DNA from 2 places in the Plantactinospora soyae genome. Region 2 is predicted to be linked to the other one. Evidence: riboswitches for the same ligand, from Rfam matches in the RefSeq annotation. Region 2 holds a riboswitch; the other holds the start of a gene.
What was found. Region 2 has a riboswitch for cobalamin ahead of H4W31_RS36735 (CbtB domain-containing protein). Riboswitches for the same ligand answer to the same signal wherever they lie in the genome.
Positions count from the first base shown of each region.

Region 1: linked by a shared signal. The riboswitch ahead of H4W31_RS34485 (ribonucleoside-diphosphate reductase subunit alpha) and the one ahead of H4W31_RS36735 (CbtB domain-containing protein) in region 2 are both predicted to bind cobalamin.

Region 1 covers NZ_JADBEB010000001.1:7,858,171-7,869,595, forward strand. Annotated here, with positions in the region: gene H4W31_RS34480 (ribonucleotide-diphosphate reductase subunit beta) at 1-615, opposite strand, end outside; gene H4W31_RS34485 (ribonucleoside-diphosphate reductase subunit alpha) at 669-3,113, opposite strand; cobalamin riboswitch at 3,256-3,492, opposite strand; gene H4W31_RS34490 (SDR family oxidoreductase) at 3,781-4,635, shown strand; gene H4W31_RS34495 (Lrp/AsnC ligand binding domain-containing protein) at 5,378-5,773, shown strand; gene H4W31_RS34500 (diaminopimelate decarboxylase family protein) at 5,770-7,101, shown strand; gene H4W31_RS34505 (condensation domain-containing protein) at 7,695-9,320, shown strand; gene H4W31_RS34510 (hypothetical protein) at 9,328-9,726, opposite strand; gene H4W31_RS34515 (MarR family winged helix-turn-helix transcriptional regulator) at 9,812-10,294, shown strand; gene H4W31_RS34520 (DJ-1/PfpI family protein) at 10,356-10,979, opposite strand; gene H4W31_RS34525 (GlxA family transcriptional regulator) at 10,996-11,425, opposite strand, start outside.
Region 2 covers NZ_JADBEB010000001.1:8,378,947-8,390,371, forward strand. Annotated here, with positions in the region: gene H4W31_RS36680 (ABC transporter ATP-binding protein) at 1-603, opposite strand, end outside; gene H4W31_RS36685 (ABC transporter substrate-binding protein) at 627-1,913, opposite strand; gene H4W31_RS36690 (carbohydrate ABC transporter permease) at 1,910-2,743, opposite strand; gene H4W31_RS36695 (hypothetical protein) at 2,906-3,418, shown strand; gene H4W31_RS36700 (hypothetical protein) at 3,560-3,820, shown strand; gene H4W31_RS36705 (MerR family transcriptional regulator) at 3,937-4,302, opposite strand; gene H4W31_RS36710 (hypothetical protein) at 4,394-4,834, shown strand; gene H4W31_RS36715 (sulfotransferase family protein) at 4,860-5,534, opposite strand; gene H4W31_RS36720 (hypothetical protein) at 5,720-6,847, shown strand; gene H4W31_RS36725 (histidine phosphatase family protein) at 6,878-7,480, opposite strand; gene H4W31_RS36730 (CbtA family protein) at 7,483-8,289, opposite strand; gene H4W31_RS36735 (CbtB domain-containing protein) at 8,303-8,506, opposite strand; cobalamin riboswitch at 8,542-8,682, opposite strand; gene H4W31_RS36740 (cobalt-precorrin-6A reductase) at 8,834-9,586, shown strand; gene H4W31_RS36745 (precorrin-2 C(20)-methyltransferase) at 9,608-11,179, opposite strand; gene H4W31_RS36750 (precorrin-8X methylmutase) at 11,176-11,425, opposite strand, start outside.

The DNA.
Region 1 (11,425 bases), 520 kb from region 2:
CCGGAACACCCAGTTGGTGCCGGAGGCTAGCCCGTGCAGCAATCCCCGTGAGCGGAGGAAGTAGACGTACGCGAAGGCGCCGTAGAAGAACAGCCCCTCGATGCAGGCGGCGAAGCAGATCACGTTGAGCAGGAACGCCCGCCGGTCGTCCCGGGTCTTCAGCTCACGCAGCTCGAAGACCGAGTCGATCCAGCGGAAGCAGAACTCGGCCTTCCGACGGATCGACGGGATGGTCTCGATCGCGGCGAACGCGGCGAACCGCTCCTCCTCGTCCGGCACGTACGTGTCGAGGAGGTTCAGGTAGAACTGGACGTGCACCGCCTCCTCGAAGAGCTGGCGGGACAGGTACAGCCGCCCCTCCGGCGAGTTGACGTGCTGGTAGAGGTTGAGCACCAGGTTGTTGGCGACGATCGTGTCGCCGGTGGCGAAGAACGCCACCAGCCGGCCGACCAGATGCCGCTCCGCCGCCGAGAGCCGGTCCAGGTCGGCCAGGTCGGAGTGCAGGTCGACCTCCTCGACCGTCCAGGTGTTCTTGATCGCGTCCCGGAACCGGTCGAAGAAGTGCGGGTACCGCATCGGGCGCAGCGTCAGATCCATCCCGGGGTCGAGCAGCATCGGCGTCGCACGCCCGGCGGTGCTGCTGACAGTCGTACTCTCGTCGACCGCGCTCACTGGCAGGCCTCGCATGCCTCGGGGTTCTCCAACGAACAGGCCAGCGCCTCGTCGTCCGAGGTGTTAGGAAGGGGCCCTTCTACAACGGAAAGCGATAACAAGGGGCCCTTCCTTACACCTACCGTGGCTTGTTGGATTCGGGTGGCGGGGCGGGAGCGGAGGTAGTACGTGGTCTTCAGGCCGGACTTCCAGGCGTGCAGGTACATCGAGCTGAGCCGGCCGATGTCGGGCGCCGCCATGAAGAGGTTGAGCGACTGGGACTGGTCGACGTAGGGGCCGCGCGCGGCGGCCAGGTCGATCAGCGCCCGCTGCGGCAGTTCCCACGCGGTACGGAACAGCTCACGCAGCTCCGCCGGAAGCTCCTCGATGCCCTGTACCGAGCCTTCGGCCCGCTTGATCGCGGTACGGATCTGCTCGGTCCAGAGCCCACGTGCCTTCAATTCCGCCACCAGGGCGGCGTTGATCTGGAGGAACTCGCCGCTGAGCGTCTCCCGCTTGAACAGGTTGGACACCTGCGGCTCGATGCACTCGTAGCAGCCGGCGATCGAGGCGATGGTGGCCGTCGGTGCGATCGCCACCAGCAGGGAGTTGCGCAGCCCGTGCGCCGCGATCCGCGTCCGCAGTGCGGCCCAGCGCTCCGGCTGGTTGCCGGAGACACCCCACAGGTCCGGTTGGAGCTGACCGGCCGCCGCCCGGGTCGACGGGTACGCCGGATGCGCACCGAACCGCTCGGCCAGCTCGGCCGAGGTCTCCAACGCGGTCAGGTAGATCTCCTCGGCGATCCTGGTGGAGAGTTCCACCGCCGGTGCCGAGTCGAAGGGCAGCCGGAGCGCGAAGAAGACGTCCTGGAGCCCCATCACACCGAGCCCGACGGGGCGCCAGCGCGGGTTGCTCGCCGCTGCCTCCGTACTCGGGTAGTAGTTGATGTCGATCACCCGGTCGAGGAAGGTCACGGCGGTCCGGACCGTGCCGCGCAGCCGTTCCCAGTCGATCCCCTCGCCTGTCCTGATGCCCTCGCCGTTCGGGTCGGTGGCGAGGTGGGCGGCCAGGTTGATCGAGCCCAGGTTGCAGACGGCGGTCTCGGTGTCGCTGGACACCTCGAGGATCTCCGTGCAGAGGTTGGACAGGTGCACGACGTTGCCCGGCTCGGCGCTCTGGTTGCACAGCCGGTTGGCGGTGTCCTTGAAGGTCATCCAGCCGTTGCCGGTCTGGGCGAGCGTGCGCATCATCCGGCCGTACAGGTCCCGGGCCTTCACCTGGCGCACGAACCGGCCCTGCTCCTCGGCCGCCCGGTACGCCGCGTCGAACGCCTCGCCCCACAGGTCGGGCAGCTCCGGCACCTCGTCCGGATCGAACAGCGACCACATCCCGTCCGCCTCGACCCGCCGCATGAACTCGTCCGGGATCCAGTTGGCCAGGTTGAGGTTGTGGGTACGCCGGGCGTCCTCGCCCGTGTTGTCCCGCAGTTGCAGGAACTCCTCGACGTCCGGGTGCCACGGCTCCAGGTAGACGCAGGCCGCGCCCTTACGCCGGCCGCCCTGGTTGACCGCCGCCACCGACGCGTCCAGGGTGCGCAGGAACGGCACGATCCCGTTGGACTGGCCGTTGGTGCCCCGGATCAGCGCGCCGCGCGAACGCACCCGGGACCAGGCGATGCCGATCCCGCCGGCGAACTTCGACAGGTGCGCCACCTGGGCGTAGCGCTCGTAGATCGAGCCGAGTTCGTCGCGCGGCGAGTCGACCAGATAGCAGGACGACATCTGGGTGTGCCGGGTGCCGGAGTTGAACAGCGTCGGCGAACTGGGCAGGTAGGCGAGCGACGCCATCAGCCGGTAGAGGCCGATCGCCTCGCCCGCCTTACGGGACAGGCCGCAGGCCACCCGCAGCAGCCAGTACTGCGGGGTCTCCACCACGAGCCGTTCGGTCGGATGCCGCAACAGGTACCGGTCATAGACCGTACGGAGTCCGAAGTACTCGAACCGCCGGTCGGCGCCTGGATCGACGGCGTCGTCGAGCTTGCGCGCGTTGACCCGGACGAACTCGGCCGTCTCGTCGCCGATCAGCCCGTGCCGGTGCCCGAGCCCGATCGCCTGACTGAACGAGGCGATGCCCTGGCCCCGGACCTCCTTGTCGATGTACCCGGTCAGCAGCCGAGCGGCCAGCCGGGAGTACTGCGGCTCTTCACCGATCATCTCGGCGGCGGTCTGGATCGAGAGCCGATCGAGTTCGGCGGTGCTGGCGCCGTCGTACAGGCCGCTGATCGTCCGGGTCGCCACCCGGAGCGGCTCGACGTCGGTCAGGTCGTCCGCCCAGCGTTCCACCGCTCGGACGATCTTGTTGACGTCGACCGGCTCGGTGTCGCCGTTACGTTTACGCACCCGCATCTGGGGACGCCGGGGCGCGATGCTGGCGCCGTCCGCCACGCCGGAATCGGCCGGCAGGACCTCGGTGACCGTCACAACTCTCTCCTCGCGAGCTCGGTCCGGTTCGGTCCGGAGGCACGCGGAAGACGCCGACGGGCACGCAGCCGCGTACGTCGGTGGCGTCGGCCGTCCCGCGCGGCCTCGAACCGCCGCGTACGGGTTCGTACGCGGCGCGCTGGCAGGTCTTCGGACTCGTGGGCAGGCACGGGCGTACCCGTGTTCTCCTACTGGCCGTCGCTTCCCGGGCGGCCCGGCTTCCGGCCGGACGAACCCAGTGCGTGATGACGGCGGTCGTTCCCACTTACCGCTGCGGGGCAGTCCCGGACTCCCACCGGATTCCCTCTTGCCTCGACCACCATCGGATGACGGCGACCGAACCAGCTGCGGTCAACACCATATATAGGGACGCTCGGAAAGTCACACCCAAGATGTCGTGTCGGCGTGTCGACGACGCGTCGGTCCGGACGATCGGATGGACCCGGGTGCCGACCGCTCGCGCCGAGCGAAACCGGAGCCCGAGCCGGGACGCCGGGACGCCATCGGTCACCCTGCGTACTCGTTGCCGCCGGTCACATTCCGCGGACCTGTCCCGTCTGCCCTCCGTGGAACCACGGACCGTCGCCGCCGTCGCCGGTCGGACCAGCAGACCGGGTCGGGTCGACCCGGCGGAAGGAAACAGGGACCGATGAACATCCTGATCACGGGGGCGACCGGACGCCTCGGCCGGGTACTGACCCCCGAACTGGCCCGCGCCGGGCATGCGGTCCGGGCGACGAGTCGCGCCCCGGCGGGCGGCCCCGGCACCGCCCCGGCCGGGGTCGAGCCGGCCGGGAGCAACCCGGCGCGGGTCGACTCGGCGCGGACCGATCCGGCGCGGATCGACTGGGTGCGGGTCGACCTGGCGACGGGCGAGGGTCTCGACGCGGCGGTCGGCGACATCGACACCGTCGTCCACCTGGCGTCGGCGCCGTACCAGCGCGGCTACACCCGACAGGTGGACGTGGACGGCACCCGCCGGCTGGTCGAGGCCGCCGGCCGGGCCGGGGTACGACACCTCGTGTACCTGTCGATCGTCGGCGCCGACCGCGTGCCGTGGCCGTACTTCAAGGCCAAGGTCGAGGCCGAGGCGATCGTGGCGGCCGGGCCGGTGCCCTGGACGGTGCTCCGGGTCACCCAGTTCCACGACCTGCTGGACGAGGCGATGACCAAACTGGCCCGGCTCCCCGTCCTGCCGGTCGACCCGCAGATCGTCGGACAACCCGTGGACGTACGCGACGTGGCCGCGCACCTGGGATGGCGGGTGACCGCCCCGCCCGGCCGGGCGACCGAGGAGTTCGCCGGCCCGACCGTGATCGGCTTCGCCGAGGGCCTCCGCGACTGGCTGACCGTCCGGCAGGTCCGCCGGCCGATGCTCCGGCTACCCGTGCCAGGCCGGCTGGGCCGAGCCTTCCGCACCGGAGCGCTCACCAGCGCGACCGGCAACCGGGGACAGATCAGCTGGCACGACTACCTCGCCGACGGGGTCGGACGGGTCGTCTAGGGCGGATCTGCGGATCCGGCGGTATCCGATACCGAGCACGGCGGCGAAGCCGATCGTCAACGCGTACCACCAGAGGTCGCCGTGCCGGGTCGTCAGTTCGCCATATTGGTTGGCGAGGAACCCGGTGAACACCAGGACAGATAGCAGATAAACGGACAGTACGGCCCGCAGATCCGGAACGAACGTCGCGTACCCGCCCACGACGACGGCCATCACGACCAGCCGGCCCGCGACCTCGCCCCGTGGGAACAGCGCCGCCGCCACGACCGCGGCGACCACGACCAGCACGCTGCCGATCGCGACGCTGATCCCGGTGGGCGTACGGTCGGCTGCCCGCTCGGAAAGATCATCGGAAACGACGGCCATCATCCACACCCCTCACCTCGCAGAACGAACATGTCCGCTCGATGACAACCGAGGCGACGCAGCCGGCCCACCCGGGTTGACGCGTTCACTACGGCGACGGCCGGTTTCTTCACACCTCGCTGGCGCCGCACGGAGCCGGGGTCGCGGCGGTGTCGGCGAGCCACGAAAATGTCCGAGAGCCACGGGGATGTCGGAGAGCCACGGCGGGGCCGGGGGGTGCCGGGGCCGAGACGTGCCGCTGCGGGGTTGGCGTTCCGAGCACGCGGAGCCTGGACGAGCGGGCCCGGTATGGGCCGCGTACGGGAAATCGGTGTGGCCGTAGCGGGCGCGTCAAGGGCGCTGGCGGATGGGCGTCCGGCGCGTCACCGTCGGTCTCGTGACAACGAATGAACCGGAGTCGCTCTCCGTCGTCCAGGCCCTGGTGTTCGTCCGGCTACCCGGACCCGACCGGGCAGGGTTCCGGCGGTTCCTGACCGGCGAACCGTCCGTCAGGGCCGCCTGGCAGGTCGTCGGCGACATCGACCTCGTACTGCACGTCTCGTGTCAGGACCTGCCCGAACTGGACCGGCTGATCACCACCATGCGGATCCGGGGCGGGGCGAGCGCCACCAGTACCCACCTCGTGATCGGCACGGCAGAGCAGCACCCGGGCGAGCCGCTGCCGGTGGAAGCGCGCTCGACGAAACAATCCGGAACCGTGGGCCGACGACGGTCAGCGTCCCGGGGCCGTGGACTCGGAGACCTTCCGGTCGCGGCGAGGGCCGGACGATGACCCTGGCGGACATCATCCCCTCGTTGCGCTCCTCACTGCGGGCGCCCTTGACGCAGGTGTGGCCGTCCACGGCGGCCTGGGGCGAGCACGGCGACCTGACCATCGGCGGGGTCGCGATGACATCCGTGGTGACCGCGCACGGCACACCGACGTACGTGCTCGACGAGGCCGACGTACGGCAGCGGTGCCGCGACTACCTGACCGCGTTCGGCGGCGACGGTGTCGCGTACACCGCGAAGGCCCTGCTCAGCCGGGGCATCGCGCGTTGGCTCGCCGCCGAGGGGCTGCGGCTCTACGTCGGCTCCGCCGGCGAACTCCGGGTGGCCCTGGCCGCCGGCTTTCCGGCCGACCGGATCGTCCTGTACGGCAGCGCGAAGACGCCGGAGGACCTCGAGGCCGCGTACGCCGGTCGGGTCGGCACCATCGTCGTCGAGTCGCTCGGCGAGATCACCCGACTGGCGGCCACCGCACCGCAGGGTCAGCGCGTGCTGCTGCGGGTGCTCGGCGGCACCGAGCCGGCCGAGGGCACCGACTGCCGGTTCGGGCTGCGGATCGGCTCGGGTGAGGCGGCGGCCGCCGTGGCCCGGATCGTCGCCCAGCCCCGGCTGACGCTCGTCGGGGTGGACTGTTCGGTCGGCCACCAGGTCAGCCGGTTCAGCGTGTACGAGCACGAGGTGCGCGGCGTGCTGGAGTTCCTCGCCGAGATGCGGACCCGGCACGGCGTGGAGCCGACGGAGTTGAACCTCGGCGGTGGCCACGCCGTCGCCTACTCCGGCGGCGACCCGAGCCTGGCGCTGGCCGCCTTCGCCAGCCGGATCCGGGCGGTGCTGCGACTGGCGGCGGAACGGCACGACTTTCCGGTTCCGCGGCTGACCGTGTCGCCGGGCCGGGCCATCGTGTCCCGGGCTGGCATCACGCTCTACCATGTGGTGGCGGTGAACCGGGGGCCCGACGGGCACATCCTCGTCGCCGTCGACGGCGGCATGACCGACTGCCCGTCGGGCGCGCTCTGCGGCGGCCAGCACACGGCGGTGCTGTTCGGACGTACCACCTGTGCCCAGCCGGTCCGGGCCACGGTGGTCGGCCGGCACAACGATGCCGACGACGTGATCGTCCCGGCGCTGACCCTGCCGGCCGACGTACATCCGGGTGACCTGCTCGCGGTGGCCGGATCCGGGGCGTACCACCACTCCCGCGCCTCGAACTACCACCTGGTCGGCCGTCCGCCGCTGTTGAGCGTCCGGGACGGGCGGACCACCACCCTGGTACGCCGGGAGTCCTCGGAGGACATGCTGCTGCGTGACGTGGACGAGCGGGACGCCGCCTGACCGAAAGCGATCAGCAGCGTTACCAGGGCGGCCAGCGTGCCCGCGCCGCTGACCACGGTCGCCAGGCCGGCGAGTGTCCCGTCGGCCGGTGCGGACAGGTGCGCCAGGATCCAGGCGTCCAGTGGGGGCACCCGGTCCCGCAGCAGTCCGCCGGCCAGCATCACGGCGGCGACCGCGATCAGGCCCGGCACGATCACGGACCGACGCCGGTCGGCCGGCGGACCGGCCACAAGATCGATGTGCGTCAGCATGTGGACAGTCTGGGCGACGGGTCGACGGGCCTGCCTCCCTTGAGGCCCCGAGATCTTCCCGATCTACCGACCCTGATCCCCCGGACCCGCGGCGACGACCGAAATGACTCGTGACCGCCACCCGGGCGCAGGAGCGAGACAGCGACGTACCACCCCTGGTAACGTCGGCGACACTCGGCGTCGAAGGAGCGGTGCGACCATGCCGCGAGTCGCCGGCTCCTGATCGGCAGTTGATCGGACAGGGAGTTTCGCTGCCCACATGAGGCTTTCACTTCTCTTCACGCTGCGGGTACACCCTGACCCGGTTGCGCCAGTTGCCGTCCGGACACCGGGGGTGTCGCGATGACCAGTCAGGTCGACGTCCAGCAGAGCTATCCACTCTCGCCGGTCCAACGTGGCATCCTGCGCCAGGCTCTCGCCGAGCCGGGTCCGAGCCCGACGAGCTACCTCGAACAGGTACGACTCATCGTCCGTGGGCGGCTGCGGGTGGCCGACTTCCAGCTCGCCTGGAGCCGGGTGATCGCCCGACACGCCACGTTGCGGACCGGGTTCGTCTGGCACGGGATCGAGGAGCCGGTGCAGGTGGTCGTGCCGACGGCACCCGCACCCGAGTGGTACGTCGACGATCTGCGGAACACCCGGGCCTGCCAGCGTCGGCGTGGCCTGGCGGAGTTCCTCGCCACCGACCGGGCCCGTGGCTTCGTGCTGACCGCCCCGCCGCTGTCCCGGTTCGCTCTGCTCCGGGTGTCCGAAACCGAGCATCTTTTCGTCTGGACCGCGCATCATCTGGTCATCGACGGATGGAGCTTCCCGATCCTGCTCCGGGAGGCGCTGGAGGAGTACCGGGCCGCGATCGAGGGCCGGGACGCCGCGTTGCCGGCCCCGGCACCGTTCCGCGACCATGTCGCCTGGCTGGCCCGGCGTGACCTCACCGGCGCGGAGGAGTTCTGGCGCGCCGAGCTGGCCGGCCGGTCCGCACCGACGCCACTGCCGACCGACCAACCGGACGGGCCGGCGGACGAGTTCGGCCCGCCGGACGTCTCCGGGGCACCGGACGTCTCCGGGGTACTGAAGCAGTCGCGACCGACGGGGCCGTCCGGCACGGTCGGCGGGTCCGGATCGTCCGGCACGGTCGGCGGGTCCGGATCGGCCGGTGTGGTCGGGCCGCGCGGCGCGTCCGGGCTGGCGGACATCCCCGGGCCGACCGGCGCACCGGGGCCGGCGAACGTCTTCGGACCGGCCGACGCGGTCGGGCCCAGGGGCGAGTCCCCGGTGGAGGACCCGTTCGCCGAACACCGTGTCGAAGTCAGCGGCGACGACACCGCGCGGCTGCACGAGACCGCCCGTCAACAGCGGGTCACCCTCGAAACCGTGCTGCACGGATGCTGGGCCCGGCTCCTGTCGGCGCACAGCGGGGAGACCGACGTCGTCTTCGGCGCGACGGTCTCCTGCCGGCCGGTGGAGGCCGAGGCGTCGCAGAACATGATCGGGCCGCTCGTCAACACGCTCCCGGTCCGGGTACGGATCCATCCCGACGAGCCCGTCGGCGCCTGGCTGCGACAACTGCAACAGCATCAGGCGCTGGCCCGCCCGTTCGATCACGTGCCACTGGGCCGGATCGAGTCCTGGACCGAGACGCCGGCCGGTTCGCCGCTGTTCGAGACGTTGGTCGACTTCGAGAACTACCCGGTCGACAACGACCTGTTCACCGGCACGGCCGACGCGTCGACCCTGTCGATGCGGTTCGAGGGCCGGTGGTCGTCGTCGCACCATCCGCTCACCCTGCTCGTCGTACCGGGTGAGCGGCTCGGGCTGCACACCACGTACGACCGCCGCCGCCTCCGGCCGGCAACGGTCGAGCACCTGCTCGCCCAACTGACGGTCCTGCTCGTCCAGTTCGCCGCCGATCCGGAGCGGCCACTGTCCGATCTGTCCCTCTCCGATCGCGAGTACGGCCCCGCGGCGTAGTTCCTCGTCACGGCGCGGCCACGACTTTCGGCCGGCGCCAGAGCAGCGCGACGAGGACGATGGTGAGCAGTGCACCCGGAACGAGGCTCGCCCTGATCCAGGGTTCCGTGATCAGGGCGAAAACGAAGAATCTGCCGATGAACTGGATGCCGAGCAGGACCGTCAGCAGCACCCGACGCCAGCCTCGCCCGAAGCGTGATCCCAGCGCCAGCCACGCGTACGCGACTCCGAAGCTGAGGTGGAAGGCGTGCTCGACCCCGAGCTGGTACGGCGGGGTGACCAGTGCGTACAGGTGCTCCACGACCAGCACCCAGAGCAGGATGGTGGCCGGATCCGGCCGGGAACGGGCCGCCCCGGGACGAGCCGACGGACGGGACGCAGCGGTGACGCTCGCAGGTTCGGGCACGGGACACGTCTCCTCGAAACACCAGAAAGGGCCGGCTGAGACTTTCTCAGATGAGAGTATCTTGTCCGCGTCCTAGGATCCAGGCATGAACGCCGCACGATCCCGATCCGATGCGTCCCCGCTGGCCTTCCTGCCCAGGGACGTCGCCACCGGCATGCTGATCAGCACGGTGCACCGGCACAGCCAGAAGGTCCTCAACGATGCGCTGCGCCCGCTCGGGATCGAGGAGCGGCATTTCGCCACCATGGCCGTACTGGACAGCCGTGGGCCGCTCACCCAGCGTCAACTCATCGACCTGCTCGACCTCGACAAGTCGTCGCTGGGCCGGATCGTCGACGAGCTGGAGCGGCAGGACCTGGCCGAGCGCCGGCCGGTACCCGGGGATCGTCGCGCCCACGCCATTCATCTGAGCGCCCAGGGCCGGCAGCGGGTGGGCGAGGCGCAGCAGATCGCCGCCGGGGTGGGGCAGCAACTCTTCGGACACCTTCCGCCGGAGGCCCGCCAGGCCCTCGACAACGCGCTGCGGCAGCTGTTACCCCGGCACGGTGCCGACGGCGCGCCGGGCTGACCGAGACGACGACGCGACGCAGCGGCTGGCGCCGCGGCGTGCCGAGCCGACGTACCGCAGGTCAGCGCAGTCCCGCCGCCAGCCGGTCCCGGACCGCCTGCGACGCCTTCGCCGGGGAGCCGGCGTCGAAGGGCGGCTGCGGGTCGTACTCGATGGCGAGTTGGATGGCCTCGGCGGTGGTCCGGTCGGCGATGGTCGCGGCGAGGGTGAGGGCCATGTCGAGCCCGGCGGAGACTCCGGCGGCGGTCATCAGCTTGCCGTCGCCGACCACCCGCTGCGGGGTGTAGGTCGCACCGAACGAGACCAGGTCGCCCGCCCGCCGCCAGTGCGTGGTGGCGGTACGCCCGCGCAACAGTCCGGCGGCGCCCAGCAGCAGCGATCCGGTGCAGACCGAGGTCGTCCACCGGGTGGTCTCGTTCATCCGGCGGATCCAGTCCAGCAGCGGTCCGCCGACCAGGTGCTGGTCGACGCCCGGACCGCCGGGCACCACCAGCACGTCGCAGGAGTCGATCTCGGCGAGCGTGGCGTCGGCGGTGAGGGCGAGGCTGCCGACGTTGTTGCGGACCGGTCCGACGGCGGTCGCGGCGAAGACCACCTCGGCGCCGGGCAGGAGCTTGAGTACGTCGTACGGGCCGACCGCGTCGAGCGCGGTGAACCGGTCGAAGAGCGGAATGACGATGCGCATCGGGTCCCCTTGGTGTTCAGGCGAAGTGGTGGCGGTACTGGCCGGGGGTGACCCCGATGGTGCGTTTGAAGCGCCGGTGCAGGGTCTCGACGGTGCCGAAGCCGCATCCCCGGGCGATCGCCCCGACCGGCGCGTCGGTGCTCTCCAACAGGCGTCGGGCCGCCTCGACCCGGACGGATTCCACGTACGCGGCCGGGGTCTGCCCGGTCTGCGCGGTGAACATCCGGGCGAAGTGCCGCTCGCTCATTCCGGCCCGGTTGGCGAGTGCCGGCACGCTCAGGTCCTCGGCGAGGTGATCGACGATCCACACCTGGATCTGCCGCAGCGGGGTACGCACCGGGCGCTGTGCGGCCAGCTGCGTACTGAACTGGGCCTGGCCGCCGGGACGCTGGACGAACATGACGAGTCGACGGGCGATCGCCCGGGACGTCTCCGCGCCCCGGTCC
Region 2 (11,425 bases):
CACCCGGTCCCCGAGCGTCATCGCCTCCGCCTGGTCGTGCGTGACGTGGACCATCGTCGTCCGCAGTTCCTGGTGCATGGCGAGCAGATCGGTCCGGGTGGCGAACCGCAACTGGGCGTCGAGGCTGGCCAGCGGCTCGTCGAGCAGGTACACGCTGGGGTCCCGGACCAGGGCCCGGGCCAGGGCGACGCGCTGGCGCTGCCCGCCGGACATCTGGTCCGGGTACCGGTCGAGCAGGTCGGCGATCTCCAGTCGTTCCGCCGCCGCCCGGGCCTGCCGGTCGGCCTCGGCGCGCGGCACCCGGCGGACCCGCAACCCGAAGAGCAGATTGTCGCGTACGGTCAGGTGCGGGTAGAGCGCGTAGTCCTGGAAGACCATCGCGATGGCCCGGCGGTGCGGCGGGACCCGGCCGACGTCCTTCCCGTCGACGAGGACCCGACCGGCGTCCGGCCGGTCCAGTCCGGCGATCAGGCGCAGGATCGTCGACTTGCCCGAGCCCGACGGTCCGACCAGGGTGATCAGCTCACCGGCCCGTACCTCCAGGTCGACACCGTCGAGGGCGGTGACCCGCCCATAGCTCTTCGACAGCGATTCGAGCCGGATCTGCCCTGGCGCGACGCCCACCCTCACCGGGGCGGTTCCGCAAAGAGCGGACGGATCTTCTCCTCCAGTTCCCGCAGTCCCTTCTCACGCTCGACCCGGCCGTAGAACAGCTCTTCGAGCAGGGCGTCCGTCTCCCGCTCCACCCGGGACCAGGTGGCGGTGCGCGGGGTGGCCCGCAGATGCGGATCGGCGTCGAGATAAACCTGTGCCGAGCGCGGCGGCAGACTCGGCTTCAGGAAGGCGTCGGACCTGGCCACGTCGAGCCGGGACGGCACCGTCCGGCCGGACTCCGCGAGGATTCCCTGCCCCTTCGGGCCCATCGCGAACTCGATGAACCGCCAGGCGTCGGTGTGGTTGGGCCGGCCGGCGCTCATGCAGTAGGCGTCGCTGTGCAGGATCGAGGCGGGGGCGCCGCCCGGTGCGACCGGCAGCGGCGCCACGTCCCAGCCAAAATCCTTGATGGTACGCAGCGTCGGCACCGCCACCCGGCTGTTCAGGTACATGCCCAGTGTTCCGCGTAGGAAGCGCGCCTCGCTCGACTCGCTCTGCTCCTCGGCGTCCGGCGGGACGACCTTGTGCACCAGTTGGAGGTCCAGGAACCAGTCGACGGCCTTCCTGGTCGCCGGCTGGCCGGTCAGGGTCAGCCGGGTGGGGCGGTTCGGGTCGTCGACCAGTTCGCCCCCGTTGGACCAGACGAACGGGGCGATCCGCGGCACCGACGGCTCTACACCCACGCCGTACCGTCCGTCGCCGGTGAGCGCCTTCGCCGTGACGAGGAAGTTGTCCCAGGTCCAGCCGGCCTTCGGCACCGGTACGCCCGCCTTGGCGAACAGGTCGGCGTTGTAGTAGACGACCAGGGACGACAGGTTCTGGGGCATACAGGTCAGCGCCTTGCCGTCGAATCGGAAGGCGTCCAGGGCGCGCGGGCTGAAGTCGCCCTCGTCCAGCGCCTCGCTGCCGTCCAGGTACGACTGTGCCGGCTCGATCGCCCCCTGCGCGGCGAACTGGCCGTAGCGGCGGTAGTTCAGCAGGAAGACGTCCGGCGGCGTCCCACCCGCGAACGACGTCGTCAGCTTGGCCATCAACTCGTCCTGGGTGGCAACGGGAGACAGCGTGACGTCGACGTCGGGGGTGGCAGCCTCGAAGGCCTCGACCATGGTGCGGTAGCCGGCGATCTCCTCGGCGTCACCGAACAGCACGACGGTGATCCCCGACGCGCCCTCGGTGCGGTCGTCCGCCCCACATCCGGCGAGCAGGGCGGCGACGAGCAGTCCCGCACACCAGCGCGGCCACGATCGGGTTCTCGTCATCTGCGTCCTCCAGATCTCAGTGCCACCAACGGGTTGTCGTTCAGCAGAATCCGCTGAGCCAGTAGGAACACCAGTACGCACGGCGCCGTCGCGATCACGCAGCCGGCCATCAGCAGCGGCCAGTCCGTCGGGTTCAGCAGCCGTAGGAACTGCAGGCCGAGCGCGTAGGTGTAGCGGTCGCCGCTGTGCAGGTACAGCAGCGGGTCGATGAAGTTGGCCCAGTGGAAGGTGAACGCGAGCACCGCCACCGCCAGGGTCGCCGGCCGTACCTGGGGCAGCGCCACCCGCCGCCAGATCGCGATCCACCGGGCGCCCTCCAGGCGGGCCGCCTCAAGCTGGGTGTTCGGTACGCCGCCGAAGCTCCAGGCGTAGAGCAGGACCAGGAACGGGCTACCCGCGAGCATCGCCGGCGCCAGCAGCGGGATGTACGTGTCGACCACCCCGGCCAGCCGGAACAGCTCGAACCGGGTCGCCCAGACCGCGGTGACGGGAACCAGGAGCACCACCAGCAGGCCGATGGTCACCCGCCGACGCGCCGACGAGGCGAGCAGTCGCAGCCCGAACCCGGTCAACGAGGCGACGACGACGGTCAGCGGTACGGCGAGCGCGACGACCAGCGCCGAGTTCGCCAGGTACCGGAACAGCGGCATCAGCTCGGGCAGCCGGGTGTAGGCGGCCACGGTCGGATCGGGCGGAAAGATCTCCAGCGTACGCGGCGGCGGCAGGCCGACGGGACGGAGCGAGCCGACCGCCATGAACCACAGTGGCGCGGCAAATAACGCCGCGAACAGGGCCGGTACGACGAACCGCCCGATCAGTCGAGATATCACGCGGTCCCACCCGTCGCCGCCAGGCGCCCATCCTACGCTGATGATCGACTATGTCATCCAGTGCTGGGGCCCGGCTCTGCGTTCCACCTGGACGAGTAGGGGCTCTGGGATCGGTGGCGGCTGACGTTGCAGCGGCAAACCGACTCCTCATAGGTTGATCTCATGGGACTCTTCGACAAGCTGACCGGAACCAAGCGCCCCGTCGACGGTGTCGCCCCGCGGTCCGCCGCCGAGGTCCACGCGGCGGTGCTCGGGCTCAACCGCCCCGACGTCCCGTACGTCATCCGGGACGGCCGCGAGGAGGGCGCGGATCTGGTGGCCGAGTGGCGCATCCTGGACCCGGCCTGGCGGACCTTCTTCGTCGGCACACAGGTGAGTCGAGTGTTCCAGGTCCGTATGCGCCTGGTGCCGGAGAAGAACGAAGTCCGCTCTCTCGACCAGCAGTACGAGGTCACCTGGGTCGGCGACACCCCGAGGCTGGCCATCGCGGCCGAGGCCCAGCGTGGCCAGGTGCGGACGGTCTCGAAGCGCTGGACGCTCGGCCGGGGCGAAGACAACGGCCTCGAAGCGACCGAGACGTTCAGCTTCGACAGCTCTGACCTGAAGAACCCCCTGCGGGACACCGTCCTGGGTGCGGGGTGGACCTGGCGCGGAGTCGTCATCGGCAAGCTGTGAGGTTGGCGAGCCCCTGACCGCCCTACCGCACCGCAGCGCGTACCCCCGGTCGGCGAACCGGCAGCGGAAGGTCCCCTGCCAGACGAGCGTTTCCGTGGCAAGCACGTCGAGCCGGCCGACCCGGTGCATGTGGTCCGCGTCGTGGCCCCGGCGAGGCGCTGCTCTCCCCTGCCGGCGGGGCTCGCGGCGCTCCTCGACAACATCCCGTACCTCGCCACCATGGCGCCGGTGGTCGAGGGGCTGGTCGCGGAGGCGCCGGACCCGGGCACCGGTCAGGCGCTCTGGTGGGCCTTCGGCTTCAGCGGGGACTTCGGCGGCAACGGCACCGCAGTCGCGGCCAGCGCCAACGTGGTGGCTATCGGCATCGCCGCCCGGACGGGTCACCAGATCTCGTTCCGGTAGTTCACCCGGTACGGCATCGTCGTCACGATCATAAGCGCCCTGATCGCCTGGCTGTACGTCTGGCTGCAGTACTTCTAGCCTGGGCCACCCGGTACCCCGACCGGGTGGCCCGGTGTTCAGCCGGCCTGGCCGGCCGCCCGCAACGGGCATCCGGTGCCGATGCGCGTGTCGAGGTCGGCCCGCAGCGCGGCGAGTTCGGCCATGCGCGCGTCGATGATCCGGATCTTCTCCTCGAACAGCGCGGACAACGCCTCGGCGGCGTCGGGCGCGGCACGCAGCTCCTCGCCGAGCCGTCCGATCTCCGCCAGCGAGAACCCGAGTGCCTGCGCGGTACGGACGTACCGCAGCCAGGCCACGGTCTCGGGTGCGAAGTCGCGGTAGCCGTTGGCGAGCCGTCGTCCCTCGACCAGGCCGACCTTCTCGTAGAACCGGATGGTGTCCCTGGTCAAGCCCGCCTGGGCGGCCAGCTCTCCGATACGCATGATCCTCCGCCAGACGACGCGGCTTGACCTTGGAGCCTACTCCACTGTTTAGCGTGGATCGTCGCTGTCGCGAGACCAACGGGAGTCCATCGTGATCCGCCTGTCCACCCCTTCCCACCCCGGCTATCTCCGCGTCGTGCGCGCGAGTGCCTGGTACGACCTCGTCGTCACAGCGGGATTCGCGACACCGTGGACGTACGCGCTGCTGCACCGCGCACTGTCGTCGCTGGGCGGCGCGCTGGGCCTCGGCGTCCTACCCGCTCCCGACCCGGTGCTGACCCTGTACGCGAACCTGATGGGTTCGGTCGTGGTCGTCTGGGCCCTGTTGCGCATCGTCAGGCCGCTGTCGGTGTACGGACTGGCCGACGGCGTCGCCCGCACACTGTTCGCGATGTGGCAGGCCTACGCACTGGCCCACGGCGCCTTCCGGGTGCTGTGGCTGCTCCTCGTCGCCGAGGTGGCGTTCGGCGTCGTCCAGCTCGTGCCGTGGTGGCGGAGCCGGCACACCCACAAAGTCGCGCCGCTGAGGTGAGTACCCGACGTCGCCATCGGTCCGCTCAGGGTTCGCGCCGCAGGCCGGCCGGGTCCGCAAGCTGCCGCCGGAAAGCGGCCGTCGTGTTCAGCAGCGGAAACGGCGTCTCCGGTACCTCGACACCGAGGAAGTCGCAGAGCGGCTCCCAGCCCTGCGCCGGGTCGAATTCGAGCAGCCGCTCGGCCGGTACGGTGGTCCGTACCTCAGCGACGTGGTCGGCGTAGACGCGCAGCGCGTACTCCCGGTCGTCGAACCGGCCGTCGAAGATCCCCTGCCAGATGAGCGTCTCCGCCAGCCTCGGCTGGTCCCGCAACTCCGGTTGGGCCTCGACCGCCTGCTGCAGGCCGGGCGGCAGGTTCTCCGGATCGAAGGACTTGCCCCGGTAGATGGTGTTGCTGACGCTGTCGTACCAGCGTTCCGGGTCGCGTACGGTCAGCAGCACCTTGGCCTCGGGGTAGACCCCCATCAGCTCGCGCCAGTACGCGGCGCTGGGCCAGTCCACCGCCGAGCGGTAGCCGCCGAGCAGCCCGTCCCAGTCGGCCGACCCACCCTGTGCCACGCGCAGCCAGTCCCCGATCGTCTCCGGGTGCGCGAACAGTTCGGTCATGTGGTGGCAGGGCCCGAGGCCGAGCAGCTCCAGGGCTTCCTTCGTCGACTTGGTGCCCGTACGCCCGAAACCCGCACCGATGACCTTCAGCATGCCGTCCCTCGCCCGTAGTGACCGTCGATCGGCCACAGTCTTCACCAAGCAGGCGGGTTGGTCGACCCTGCTCGATCAGTCCCACGACGTCAGCCCTTGATGGCTCCGGCGGTCATGCCGGCCCCCGCGCCCCGGATCACCCGCACCGGCCCGACCGGACGTCCCCGTCGTGCCACACTTGGCCGATGCGGAGCCTGTCGGTCCCGGCGGTGGCCGCGATGCTGGTGCTCGGCGCCGGTGGCACGGCAGGCCATGCGGCCGTCGGCGGCCCGCCCGCGAGGTCGACGGCCACCGGCGACAGCACCCGGATCTGCGAGATCGGCGACAAGCGGCTGACCGAGATATCCGGCCTGGTGGCCACCGCCAACGGCTACATCGTGATCAACGACGGTTCCGACCGGGAGAGCAATCGGCGGATCTTCTTCCTCGACCGCACCTGCGCGGTGACCCGAGCCGTCGCCTACCCTTCCCGGCCGCGTGACACCGAGGATCTGGCCCGGGCGCCGGACGGCACGGTCTGGGTCGCCGACATCGGCGACAACAACCGGTCCCGGGAGAACGTCGCGCTCTGGAAGCTCGCCCCGAACGGACGCTCACCGGTACTGCACCGGCTCAGCTATCCGGACGGCCCGCACGACGCCGAGGCGTTCCTGCTGTCCGGCGACGGCACCCCGATCATCGTCACCAAGGATTCCGGCACCCCGGGCCTGTACGTGCCGACCGGCGCGCTGCGCGCGGGCGCGACCGTACCGATGCGCAGGGTAGGCGAGTTCAGGCTGCCGAGGTCCACCACCAGCAACCCGTTCTACGGCTTCGGAACGCGTCTCGTCACCGGTGCCGCGCTCGCACCGGACGGCGGCCGGGTCGTGCTGCGTACCTACGCCGACGCCTTCGAGTTCGACGTCACCGGCGGCGACGTGGCCGGAGCCATCACCAACGGCGTACCCCGGGTCACTGCGCTGCCCGACGAGCCCCAGGGCGAGTCGATCACCTACAGCGCCGACGGGAGGTCGCTGCTGACCGTGTCGGAGATCGCCGAGGGATCCCCGGCCACGAAGCCGGTCGTCCTCGGCTACACCCCGGCGGCGAATCCCCGCCCGGCGCCGTCGGCCACGCCGACCTCGGCCGCGCCCACGACCGCCACGCCGGCCGCGAGCGGCGGGGCCGGCGGCGAGCCCCGGCGATCGGGGTGGGGGGCGGAAAAGACCGGGTACCTGGCCGGAGCGGTGGTACTGGTCCTGGTCACGACCGGGGTCTTCGTCGTACTGCGACTCCGTGGCCTGGCCGCCCGACGCCGGGGACGTTCCGGATAGCGAGGCTGGCCGGAGCGGGAACGGGCGGGTTCAATCCGTCGCGGCGGCGGGCGCGGTCAGCTGGAGTTGCCAGCGGGAGCCGCGCCCGGTCAGGCGTACGACCGCCAGGGGCGCCACGTCCAGTTGCCAGAAGACCGGGGGCGGCAGCCCCAGCGCCCGTACCAGCACGGCGCGGATCACCACCGGATGGGTGACCACGCCGATTCGCCCGCCCCGGTCGGCCTGCCCGTCGAGCCAGCCACCGACCCGGCGCAGCAGCGCGCCGATCGACTCGCCGCCGTGTGGCGCCGCGTCCGGCTCGGTCAGCCAGCTCCGCACCGCGTCGGGCTCCCAGTCGGCAACCTCTTCCAGAGACCGTCCGGTCCAGCGCCCGTAGTCGCAGTCGGCCAGCGCCGGTTCCGGGGTGGGTCGCAGACCCAGCGCGTACGCGGTCTGCAACCCCGCCGCCGCCGGGGTGCTGAGGCAGACGTCGATCCGCCCGAGCGGTCCCCTGCCATCCGGTCCGGTCGGGGCGAGCGCGGAAGCGGCCCGGCTGCCGCCCTCGTCCAGCGGTTCGGCACCGCCACCGAACACCGCGCGCCGGAGCGCGGCGGTGTGGGCGTGCGCGACCAGCCGGAGGCTGGTCGCGGTCACACTCATGGTCGGGCGGGGGCGTCGACGCCGTCCCTCGCCTCGTCGGCTCCCACCGGTTCGCCGCCGGGCAACGGGGCGGCGGCGGTCGGACGCCGGCCGCTCCAACTCAACAGGGCGGCGAAGAGCAACCCGATGCCGGTCCAGAGCACCAGCTGGGTGCCGAGGGAGGCCAGCCGGAAGTCCCACAGCAGGGCCGCCGGGAAGTCGTCCGGCACCTCGTGGAACGACGGCAGCACGGTGTAGGCGACCACGGTGACGAGCAGGAACCCGCCGACCGCCGCCGCGGCACGCTGCCAGTCCGGTGCATCCGGCCGCAGCGCCCGGTGGCCGAGGGCACCGGCCCAGACGGCCACCAGACCGAGCACCACCAGCAGCAGATAGCTGCCGGTCCGCTGGTTGATGGTGTCGGGGTTGCCGACCGCCGGTGGATTCGCCGGGTACTTCAGGAACGGTACGACCACCGCGCCGAGCAGCGCGCCACCGGCCAGCAGCAGCGCCGCCCGACCGTCGTCCCGGGTACGCAGCCGGCGCCGCAGCAGGACGTACGCGGTGGCCAGCATGCCGCCCATGGCGACGCCGAACAGGCCGGTGGCCAGGAACAGGCCGGCCCGCTGGCCGTCCCGGCTGACCAGTTCGTCCTCGTGGTGGTCCTCGCCCGTGGTGGGCTCGGAATGGGTCGCCTGTTCCTCGATGGCGATCGCCGCGTCGATCCGCGGCTCACCGGCGAAGTAGGCGAAGGTCCCGGCGATCAGACCGGCGACCAGGCCTGCGAGCAGGCCACGCAGTAGTACAGACAGGAAGCTGGGCACCGGTACGCGGCGGTCAGTGGCAGGGAACGCCGAGGAGGTGCCGGCCGTCGTGCATCAGCTCGTGCAGGTACATGCCGCTCTGCGAGACGGCGCCCTGGTCGAACGCGACCAGGTAGGTCAGCAGCGAGAGGACGGCGACGACGGCGAGTGCCAGCCAGAGCAGGCGGGCGGAGATCGCGGGGTGGGCCAGGGTGCGGGCCGGAGTGGAACTGGACATGCGCGGTAGAACCTCCTTGGGGATGACGCGTCCCCTTCGACAGGCTGCGACGACCGAGCGTCCTGGCTCGCGGGCCCGAGTTACCTCGGGACCGCTCACAGTGGCGCGACCGCTCCGGATTCTCACCGGCTTCCCTCGCGACGCCGCAGATGGCGAGTTGACGGTATCCGCGCCGTACCCTGCGGTCAACCGGACGACGTGTCGATCCGGCGCTGTCCGGGATGGCTGCCGCGCCGGCCGAGGGAGCGTGCCGGGTAGTGGGGTGTCAGAGGTCACGGGTGGGTGGGCGCGCTTGTCGCCCGTCCGCACGGCCGATACCGTCGCGCCGTGACGACCCGGGTGCTGCTGCTCGGCGGCACGGCCGAGGCGAGAGAACTGGCCGCCGCCCTGGTCGGCCGCCCCGACACCGTCGTGGTCTCCTCACTGGCCGGTCGGGTCGCCAATCCCCGGCTGCCGGTCGGCGAGGTCCGGATCGGCGGGTTCGGTGGAGTCGACGGCCTCACCCAATGGCTCGTCGAGCATCAGGTCGATGTGCTGATCGACGCCACCCACCCGTACGCGGAACGGATCCGCTCCTCGGCGGTCCGGGCGGCCGAGGCGACCGGGGTGCCACACCTGCGGTTGGAACGTCCCGGCTGGACGAGCGGGCCGGGAGACCGGTGGCACCGGGTGCCGCACCTCGCCGCCGCCGCGGATCTGGTGCCCCGGTTGGGCGGCCGGGCCTTCGTCACCACCGGCCGGCAGGGGCTGGACGCCTTCCTCCCACTGCGGGACACCTGGCTGCTCGTCCGGGTCGTCGACGAGCCGCAGACGCCGCTGCCGGCCAACGTCTCGGTGATCCGGGACCGTGGCCCGTACCAGCTGGCGGCGGAGACGGCGCTGATGACGGCGCACCGGATCGACGTACTGGTCACCAAGGACAGCGGTGGCACGTACACGATGGCGAAGCTCGCCGCCGCCCGCGACCTCGGCCTGCCCGTGGTGATGGTCGACCGACCGGCGGCGGTGGCCGTACCGGTGCAGGCGTCGGAGATCGGCGCGGCGGTGGCCTGGCTGGAGACCGTGCTGTCGCGGCGATAGGCCACGACCGGCCCGGAAGGGTCAGCCCGGGTACGTCCGGGGCGTCCAGACCACGGTCGAGCCGTCCGCGCGCCGGTCCACTCGGGTGGTCGACGAGCCGACGATCAGCAGGCAGCGCATGTCCACCTCCGCCGGGTCGAGTTTGGAGAGTTCCACCACGCTGATCCGCTCCCCTGGCCGGCCGACGTCCCGGGCGATGACCACCGGAGTCTCCGCCGACCGGTGCCGCAGCAGGACGTCCCGGGCCGCCGCGACCTGCCACCGGCGGCTCGCGGAGGCGGGGTTGTAGAGCGCCAGCACCAGATCTGCGGCGGCGGCACCGGCCAGCCGCTGTTCGATCACCGCCCACGGCTTGAGCCGGTCGGAGAGCGAGAGCACCGCGAAGTCGTGACCGAGCGGGGCGCCGATCCGACTCGCCGCCGCCTGCGCGGCGGTCAGCCCCGGCAGCACCCGTACCGGGACCGGGCCGAACCGCTCGTCGGTGGTGGCGACCTCCAGCACCGCCGTGGCCATCGCGAAGATCCCCGGGTCGCCGGACGAGACCACGGCCACCCGCGCGCCGGCCAGGGCGAGTTCCAGCGCGTGCCGGGCCCGGTCGATCTCGACCTGGTTGCCCGAGGTGTGCCGGTGCTGGCCGGGGCGGTGCGGCACCCGGTCGACGTACGGGGCGTAGCCGACGAGATGTTCCGCCTCGCGCAGCGCCTGCGCGGTCTCCGGGGTGAGCCACTTCGTTCCGGCCGGACCGAGCCCGACCACGGTCACCTCGCCCGCCGGCCGCTCGGCGTCGACACCTGCCGACCCGTCGGTGCCGGTTGCCGCGTCCGCGCCGGCCTGGCCCGAGACTCCCGCCGCCACGGCCGCGCCCGTCGGGCTGGTCAGCACCGCCAGGGAGAAGTACGGCACCCCGTCCGGATCCACCTCGGCCAGCGGCAGTTCCCGGCCGATGTCGGTGGTGGCCCGCTCGACGTACCACGCGTCGTCGAGCCGTCCGGCGTCGGCGAACGCCGCCCGTACCTGGGGAAAGGTGCGGCCGAGCTTGAGTACGGCGGCGGCGTCGGTGTCGGCCAGCCGGCGGGTCAACTCGTCGGCGGGCAGGGTTCCGGGCAGTACGGTGAGCACCTCGTCCCGCTCGACCAGCGGCCGGCCCAGTACGGCGGTGGCGGCGCTGATCGAGGTGACCCCCGGCACCACCTCGGCCGGGAACAGGTGTGCCAGCCGTTCGTGCAGGTACATGTAGGAGCCGTAGAACATCGGGTCGCCGGCGCAGAGCACCACCACGTCCCGCCCGGCCGACAGGTGTTCGGCGAGCCGTTCCGCGCTGGCGTCGTAGAACTCGGTGATGGCCGCCTCGTAGCCGCCCGGATGATCGGTGGTCTCGGTGGTGACCGGGTACACCAGCGGCTCCAGCACCTGCCCGTCGCTCAGGTACGACGCGGCGATGGACCGGGCGATGCTCCGGCCGTGCCGGGCCGAGTAGTACGCGACCACGTCGGCGGCGGCGATCACCCGGGCCGCCTTGACGGTCAGCAGTTCGGGGTCACCCGGTCCGACCCCGACCCCCCGGAGCGTGCCCGGTTCCGCGTGGCTGTTCATTCGACCTCGTTCGCGATGGCGTTGACCGCGGCGACGGTGATGGCGCTGCCGCCCCGTCGACCGTGCACCACCAGGTACGGAATGCCGGCATCATGCGCGGCCAGGGCCTGCTTCGACTCGGCCGCCCCGATGAAGCCCACCGGGACGCCGATGATCACCGCCGGCCGGGCGGCCCCCTCGTCGATCATCTCCAGCAGCCGGAACAACGCGGTGGGGGCGTTGCCGATCGCCACCACCGCACCGTCG